2 regions of the Pseudocitrobacter sp. 2023LY-00077 genome follow, and region 2 is predicted to be linked to the other one. Evidence: predicted binding sites of a transcription regulator. Region 2 holds the regulator's gene; the other holds the start of a gene.

Region 1 (4,212 bases), on a different contig from region 2:
AGCAGCCAGGGAAGCGTCACCAGCCCTATCTGGCGACGCTGCAACGGATGATTGATGCGCCGATGTTGGGCGAAATTCCCTGGCTGGGCGCGACGCTGGTAGAGCACGACCTTGGACAGTATCTTGACCTCACAGCCCTGACTCAGGCGTCATCCACGCTTTAATCATCTGTTCATCCAACTGCGCCACACCGCCCTGGGCCACGTTTCTGCCGCGATGCAACAGGCAGAAACGGTCCGCCACGCGCTGAATAAACGGTAACTGCTGTTCCGCCAGCAATATCGTCAAGCCAATCTCCCGATTCAGGCGCAGGAGCAAATCCCCCAGCCGATGGATAAATGCGTGGCCCACGCCGCGTGTTGGCTCATCCAGAATCAGCAGCTGTGGCCGCGTGACCATTGCACAGGCTACAGCCAGTTGATAACGGTCGTCCTCCGTGAGTGCGGAGCCCTTAAGTTGTCTGACAGCATACAGAGAGGGGAAGAGCGCGTAAATTTCCGGACTCACCGTTCCGCTGCTTTCACCCGCCGCCTTGAGGGCAATCAGCAAATTCTCTTCCACGCTAAGCTGCGAAAAAATACGTTTATCCTGAGGGACATAACCGATCCCAAGCGTGGTGCGCCGCACGGGTGAAAGGGGCATTAAATCGCAGGGGGGCGAACCGGTTTGTTGCCAAATCATGCTGCCGCTTTCAATGGGTTGATGGCCGGTAATACAGTTCACCAGCGTGGTCTTCCCCGTACCTGGAAGGCCGATTAAACAGGTGCATTCGCCGGAAGCCAGTTCGAGGTCGATGTTCCAGAGCGTGTGCTGGTTTCCGTAGAAATGATTGACTGCATGCAAACTCAACATCGTGTTCTCCTCAAGCCAAAGGACAGGGTCACGAAAGAAGATTGCAATTCTCTTGCCAGAACGGGTTTTCCTCAGCATAACGGCTGATTTTTAAGAATTAACTTAAGAAATAGGGATGAATCGGAGAGAGCGTGATGCACAGCACTGGCGCAAAAAACTGCGAGTATTGAGCGAAATTTATACGAAAATGTGAGGGCTGTCACGCAGAAACCACATGATGATTTTCGCTGATAAAAATCAAAAATTAACGATAAAAAATTTTTACCCGCCGCTTTTGGGTCGATCGGCGAAAACGCCCGAGTGACAGGGGATAGGGGCTCCAGACACTTATCCACTATTCCTGTGGATAACCTTGTGTATTAGAGTTAGAAAACCTGCGGAAGGCGAGAGAATACGCGGCTTGCCAGTAAATTGATGCGAAACGCGGCTTTTCAATCTTTTCTTTTATTATCAGTAAGATGAATAAAAGCAATGGCAGAGGTTGGCGCGCGACTCACTGACATAAAAGTTTAATGACACATATTGACAAATGTTAAAACAGAAAAAGTTCTGGGGATAACCTCCTCAGGGCGTTTTTTTATCCTGCCAGAGCGCAAATTTCAGTCGCTACGCATGGATTCAGGACGGCGTAACAGTAATACCATAATGCGCTACTGTTTTTATATCCAGTGTTTTTTGTTGGCAAATTTAGCGCTGGGGAGTAGAATTAATCACCTGCCCGATCAACCCGCCACCAGGTAGCTTTGTTCATGAGTAAACCGTTCAAATTACATTCGGCCTTTCAACCCTCTGGCGACCAGCCTGATGCCATCGCGCGCCTGAAAGAAGGGCTGGAAGATGGTCTCGCGCATCAAACGCTATTGGGGGTAACCGGCTCGGGGAAAACCTTCACCGTGGCCAACGTCATTGCCGATCTCCAGCGCCCGACGATGGTGCTTGCGCCAAACAAAACGCTGGCGGCGCAGCTTTATGGTGAGATGAAAGAGTTTTTCCCCGAAAACGCCGTTGAGTTTTTCGTCTCCTACTACGATTACTATCAGCCGGAAGCATACGTTCCCAGTTCAGATACCTTTATCGAGAAAGATGCCTCGGTAAACGAACACATTGAACAGATGCGTTTGTCGGCGACCAAAGCCTTGCTTGAGCGTCGCGATGTCATCGTGGTGGCTTCCGTGTCGGCAATTTACGGGTTGGGCGACCCAGATCTCTACCTCAAAATGATGCTGCATCTGACGGTCGGCATGATTATCGACCAGCGCGCCATTCTGCGCCGTCTGGCCGAGCTGCAATACGCGCGCAACGATCAGGCATTCCAGCGCGGTACCTTCCGTGTACGTGGCGAAGTCATCGACATCTTCCCGGCGGAATCAGAAGACATTGCGCTGCGCGTTGAGCTGTTTGATGAAGAAGTCGAGCGCTTGTCCCTGTTTGACCCGCTGACGGGCCACGTTGAGGCCACTATTCAGCGCTTTACGGTCTATCCAAAAACGCACTACGTCACCCCGCGTGAACGCATCGTGCAGGCAATGGAAGAGATCAAAGACGAACTGGTTGAGCGTCGTAAAGTGCTTCTGGAAAACAACAAACTGCTCGAAGAGCAGCGGTTAAGTCAGCGCACGCAGTTTGACCTCGAAATGATGAATGAACTGGGCTACTGCTCGGGCATTGAAAACTACTCGCGCTACCTCTCTGGGCGTGGGCCGGGCGAGCCGCCGCCGACGTTGTTTGACTACCTTCCGGCGGACGGCCTGCTGGTCATCGATGAATCCCACGTGACCATCCCGCAAATTGGCGGCATGTATCGCGGCGACCGGGCGCGTAAAGAGACGCTGGTGGAGTACGGTTTCCGTCTGCCGTCGGCCCTTGATAACCGCCCGCTAAAGTTTGAAGAATTTGAAGCCCTCGCGCCGCAAACGATTTATGTGTCTGCGACGCCGGGTAACTACGAGCTTGAGAAATCCGGCGACGAAGTTATCGATCAGGTGGTGCGTCCTACTGGTCTGCTTGATCCGGTCATTGAAGTGCGTCCGGTCGCGACCCAGGTCGATGATCTGCTGTCAGAAATTCGCCTGCGCTCCGCCATTAACGAGCGAGTGCTGGTCACGACGTTGACCAAGCGGATGGCGGAAGATCTCACCGAGTATCTTGAAGAGCACGGTGAGCGGGTGCGCTACCTGCACTCGGACATCGATACTGTCGAACGCATGGAAATTATCCGCGATCTGCGTCTTGGCGAGTTCGATGTGCTGGTGGGCATCAACCTGCTGCGAGAAGGTCTCGATATGCCAGAAGTGTCGTTGGTTGCGATTCTGGATGCCGATAAAGAGGGCTTTCTGCGTTCCGAGCGTTCGCTTATCCAGACCATCGGTCGTGCTGCGCGTAACATCAACGGTAAGGCGATTCTGTACGGCGATAAAATCACGCCATCAATGGCGAAGGCTATTGGTGAAACCGAACGTCGTCGCGAGAAGCAGCAGCGCTACAACGAAGAGCACGGCATTGTTCCGCAGGGTCTGAACAAGAAAGTGGTCGATATTCTGGCGCTGGGTGAGGGGCTTGCGAAAACGAAAGGCAAAGGTCGCGGTAAGTCTCGTGGCAGCGCGCAAATTGTGGAAGCGGATCAGGTACTGACGCCGAAAGCATTGCAGCAGCAAATTCAGTCGCTGGAGGCGCAAATGTTGCAGCATGCGCAGAATCTGGAGTTTGAAGAAGCCGCCGAGATCCGCGATAAACTTCATCAACTACGTGAATTGTTTATCGCGGCGTCATAACCGCAAAAAATTGAGGCTGGCATCACACGAGTAAATGCCAGCCTTAATGTTCGCTTAATATCCAACATGGATAATTTCCTCATCAACAAGAGGATAGTTCCATGTCTAATCTAAATGTTCAGCAATCTCTGACTCTGTTATTTTCCGGCCTGATTGTCGTCGGTTTTCTCTGCCACTGGATTTTGACTTTCTAACTTCGGTTTCAGGTTCGCGGGCGTGAATGCAATCCATGCCCGCGTGCCGCTTCTCTCTTCCCGATTTTGCAAATAAAACGCCGCTTCGTGCAGCTGTGCAATTCGCGTGACAATACTTAACCCCAGCCCAATTCCGCCATAGCGGCTGTCCATTCGTACAAATGCCTGGCTCAGTTCGCCCACTTTAGATTCATCGATGCCAGGACCTTCATCCTCGACAATCAACATCGGTGTGGGAGATGCGGCAGCCGAAAGCGTAATGGATGAATGGGTTGGGCTGTAACGGTACGCGTTTTCGACCAGGTTACGCACCATCACCTTTATCAACGTGGCATCGCCGGCAACCGCGATATCGTGGACGTTTTCGCTTATCACCAGCGTTTGTTCGCGCCCTT
Region 2 (4,212 bases):
GCGGCCAGTACGGGAACGCCCGCCTTCCACAAAGTATTCAACGGAATAACCCCGGCTGAACAGCTCGCCGAGATATTCGCGGAACACGGTGGAGTAGAGTTTGTTGCCCTTAAAGGTACGGCGAATAAAAAACGCGCCCAGGCGACGGAAAATCGGGCCGGCTGGCCAGAAATTCAGGTTGATACCGGCAGCAATGTGCGGCGGCACCAGCCCCTGGTGATAGAGCACGTAGGAGAGCAGCAGGTAGTCCATATGGCTACGGTGGCACGGCACATACACAATCTCGTGGCCGTCGTGCGCCAGCTGGCGAACGCGCTCGGCGTTGTGCACGTTGATACCCTGATAGAGACGGTTCCAGGTGAAGCCGAGAATGCGGTCCGTCAGGCGAATCATCTCGTAGGAGAAGTTGGCGGCAATCTCTTCCATCAGCGCGATGGCGTTTTGCTGCGCTTTTTCATGAGAGATTTTTTTGCTGCGCGCTTCATCTTCAACGGCTTTGGCAATCGCACGGGAGGCGAGCAGCTTGTTGAAGAGATCCTGACGCGCTGGCAGACGCGGGCCGACTGCGGCCAGACGCTGGCGAGCGAAGTGCATACGCGCCACGCGCGCCAGTTTTTGCGCGATAATTTTATCGGTACCGTGTTCATCGGCCATGCGGCGCAACGAGACGGACGGCGAGAAACGCACAAAGCTGTCGCGGCCGAGCCAGGAGACGGCGAAGAATTTCTGGATGCCGTTCAGCATGCGCAGCGGCGGGTTCACCTCGCCTTTCTCACGCCCTGGACGACGACCAAACATCACCGACACCGGCACCATCTGCACGTCCAGATTCGGATTGCTGCGATGCAGATCGAGATAGTCGTGGAACAGCTTGATAGACTCTTCTTTCGGCGTGTAATAGGTGAACACGCGCGGGCCGCCATGGATAAACACATAGCGGGGCAGTAAGGTGCCGTCGATCTCCAGCGGCTCAAGCGGGTCTGGGAGATCGTGCGCCAGGCACTGGGCGCGCAAGGTCAGTAAGTCGGCCTTAGAGTTATAAGGCAGGACGTACATGATCGGGCGCGACGTATCGAGCCCCAATTCCTGGGCAGGCTCTGCCGGAATAGACTTGCTTTTTACCAGTATGCTTAATGGTAAATTCAGTAATTTGTAGTAAATTCGTGGCCAACCGGACATAAACGATGTAAAGCCTCTGGTTAATCATGCAAATGCGCGGCAAGAATATCAGAAAGTCAGCAGGATTTCTGTTCTACCGCCGATAACAGCTACTGTCATTGATGCGTATAACGCTAAAAGGTTCTATTTGATGGCCAATAATACCACTGGACTCACCCGAATTATCAAAGCGGCTGGTTATTCCTGGAAAGGTTTTCGCGCGGCGTGGGTAAACGAAGCCGCGTTCCGCCAGGAAGGGGTCGCCTCGGTTGTGGCCATTATCATCGCTTGCTGGCTGGACGTTGACGCCATTACCCGCGTCTTGCTGATAAGCTCCGTCCTTCTGGTGATGATAGTGGAAATTCTCAATAGTGCGCTGGAAGCGGTAGTTGACCGCATTGGTTCTGAATATCACGAACTCTCCGGGCGGGCGAAAGATATGGGTTCTGCGGCGGTATTGCTGGCGATTTTCGTCGCGGTGATGACCTGGGGCGTGCTGCTGTGGTCGCATTTCCACTGAGGCTCGCATAATCTGCGAAAACTCCTGTATTTTGTGTGTTTTGCGGTTCCAAAATAGCCGTTAACTGTATATACTCACAGCATAACTGTATATACACCCAGGGGGCGGAATGAAAGCGTTAACGACCAGGCAGCAAGAGGTGTTTGATCTCATCCGGGATCACATCAGCCAAACGGGCATGCCGCCAACGCGTGCGGAAATTGCTCAGCGCCTGGGGTTCCGTTCCCCGAATGCGGCGGAAGAGCATCTGAAAGCACTGGCGCGTAAAGGCGTCATTGAAATTGTTTCTGGCGCCTCGCGCGGCATTCGTCTGCTGGTGGAAGAAGAAACCGGCCTGCCGCTGATTGGCCGCGTTGCCGCCGGTGAGCCGCTGCTGGCACAGCAGCACATTGAAGGTCACTATCAGGTCGATCCTTCACTGTTCAAACCAAACGCTGACTTCCTGCTGCGGGTTAGCGGCATGTCGATGAAAGATATCGGCATTATGGACGGCGACCTGCTCGCGGTGCACAAAACCCAGGACGTGCGTAACGGTCAGGTGGTTGTTGCGCGTATCGACGAAGAAGTGACGGTAAAACGCCTGAAAAAACAGGGCAACGTCGTTGAACTGTTGCCGGAAAACAGCGAGTTTTCCCCGATTGTCGTCGATCTTAGCCGTCAGAACTTCTCCATTGAAGGGCTGGCCGTTGGCGTGATCCGCAACGGCGAATGGCTGTAATCCTCTCCCGATAACAACGGCGCATCATGCGCCGTTGTTCGTTCTCTTTTCTGTTCAGGTTCCTAACCATGTCGCTCTTCACGGCTGCCGACAAGGCATTATGGCGTCTCGCCCTCCCCATGATTTTCTCCAATATCACGGTTCCCTTACTGGGGCTGGTGGATACGGCGGTGATTGGTCATCTGGATAGCGCGGTCTATCTCGGCGGCGTGGCGATTGGCGCAACGGCAACCAGCTTCCTGTTTATGCTGCTGCTCTTTTTACGTATGAGTACCACCGGCTTAACTGCGCAGGCCTTCGGCGCGAAAGATCCCCTTCGGCTTGCCCGTGCGCTGGTGCAACCGCTGCTGCTGGCGCTGGGGGCAGGGTTACTTATCGTACTGTTCAAAGGTCCGCTGATTAATCTGGCACTCACCGTTGTCGGCGGCAGCGATACGGTGCTGGAGCAGGCGCGGCGCTTCCTTGAAATTCGCTGGTTAAGCGCGCCCGCCTCGCTGGCCAACCTGGTGTTGCTGGGCTGGTTGCTCGGCGTTCAGTACGCGCGTGCACCGGTAATTTTGCTGATCGTCGGCAACGTCCTGAACATCGTTCTCGATCTGTGGCTGGTGATGGGCCTGCATATGAACGTGCAGGGGGCGGCGCTGGCGACGGTGATTGCCGAATATGCCACGATGTTCATTGGCCTGCTGATGGCGCGTAAGGTGCTGGTGCTACGCGGTATTACATCTGAAATGCTGAAGACGGCCTGGCGCGGAAATATGCGCAGCCTGCTGGCGCTCAATCGCGACATTATGCTGCGCTCGTTACTGCTTCAGCTCTGCTTTGGCGCATTAACCGTATTTGGCGCGCGGCTGGGCAGCGATGTGGTGGCGGTCAATGCGGTACTGATGACCATGCTCACCTTCACCGCCTACGCGCTGGATGGCTTTGCCTATGCCGTGGAAGCGCACTCCGGGCAGGCTTATGGCGCGCGTGATGATAGCCAGTTACAGCAGGTCTGGCGCGCGGCCTGCCGACAGGCAGGCATTGTGGCGCTGGCGTTTGCGCTGGTGTACGCCCTGGCAGGCAGGCATATCGTGGCAATGTTGACGTCACTGCCGTCGTTGCAGCAGCTTGCCGATCGCTATGTGCTCTGGCAGGCAGTCTTGCCGGTAATCGGTGTCTGGTGTTATCTGCTGGATGGCATGTTTATTGGTGCGACACGGGGTGCGGAAATGCGTAACAGTATGGCCGTGGCTGCCGCCGGGTTCGCCTTAACGCTGCTGACGGTGCCGGTATTAGGCAACCATGGTTTATGGCTGGCACTGGCGGTATTCCTTGCGCTGCGTGGCCTGTCGCTGGCGGTTATCTGGCGTCGTCACTGGCAAAAAGGCACCTGGTTTTCGCCGCAGACATAACGGCGTGGATGGTTAAAGATTCTGAATAGTGAATCGTCGGCGATATCCTCATCTACACTTATTATCACGTTCAGCAGAAATGAACGCCGAAGGACGAAGTGATATCTCATCCATGATCGAATGATAAGGAGCTGATGATGAACAAAGACGAACTCAGCGGTAACTGGAAACAGTTCAAAGGTAAAGCGAAAGAGAAATGGGGCAAACTGACCGACGATGACATGACCGTTATCGAAGGTAAACGCGATCAGCTGGTCGGTAAAATCCAGGAACGTTATGGATATGCCAAAGATCAGGCTGAGAAAGAAGTCAGCGATTGGGAAACCCGTAACGATTACCGTTGGTAATCTCGCTGATGCGTAACGCTTAACTCCCCTCAATAAGCGTTTCTACCCGCTGGTACAAGGATGTGCCAACCC

Evidence for each region. The regulator LexA, encoded in region 2, represses DNA repair genes until DNA is damaged. The targets are predictions, from matches to a motif close to TNCTGTATGTACATACAGNA.
Region 1: uvrB (excinuclease ABC subunit UvrB) is a predicted target of LexA. The motif match lies at 1,504-1,523, and genes of this name have one in related genera.

Annotation. Positions count from the first base shown of each region.
Region 1 is NZ_JBSPEI010000007.1:243,611-247,822, forward strand. It holds gene bioD (dethiobiotin synthase) at 1-164, shown strand, start outside; gene ACWWFX_RS11665 (ABC transporter ATP-binding protein) at 130-852, opposite strand; gene uvrB (excinuclease ABC subunit UvrB) at 1,602-3,623, shown strand; gene pmrB (two-component system sensor histidine kinase PmrB) at 3,761-4,212, opposite strand, start outside.
Region 2 is NZ_JBSPEI010000013.1:112,507-116,718, reverse strand. It holds gene plsB (glycerol-3-phosphate 1-O-acyltransferase PlsB) at 1-1,179, opposite strand, end outside; gene ACWWFX_RS17345 (diacylglycerol kinase) at 1,310-1,678, shown strand; gene lexA (transcriptional repressor LexA) at 1,788-2,396, shown strand; gene dinF (MATE family efflux transporter DinF) at 2,465-3,793, shown strand; gene ACWWFX_RS17330 (CsbD family protein) at 3,931-4,140, shown strand.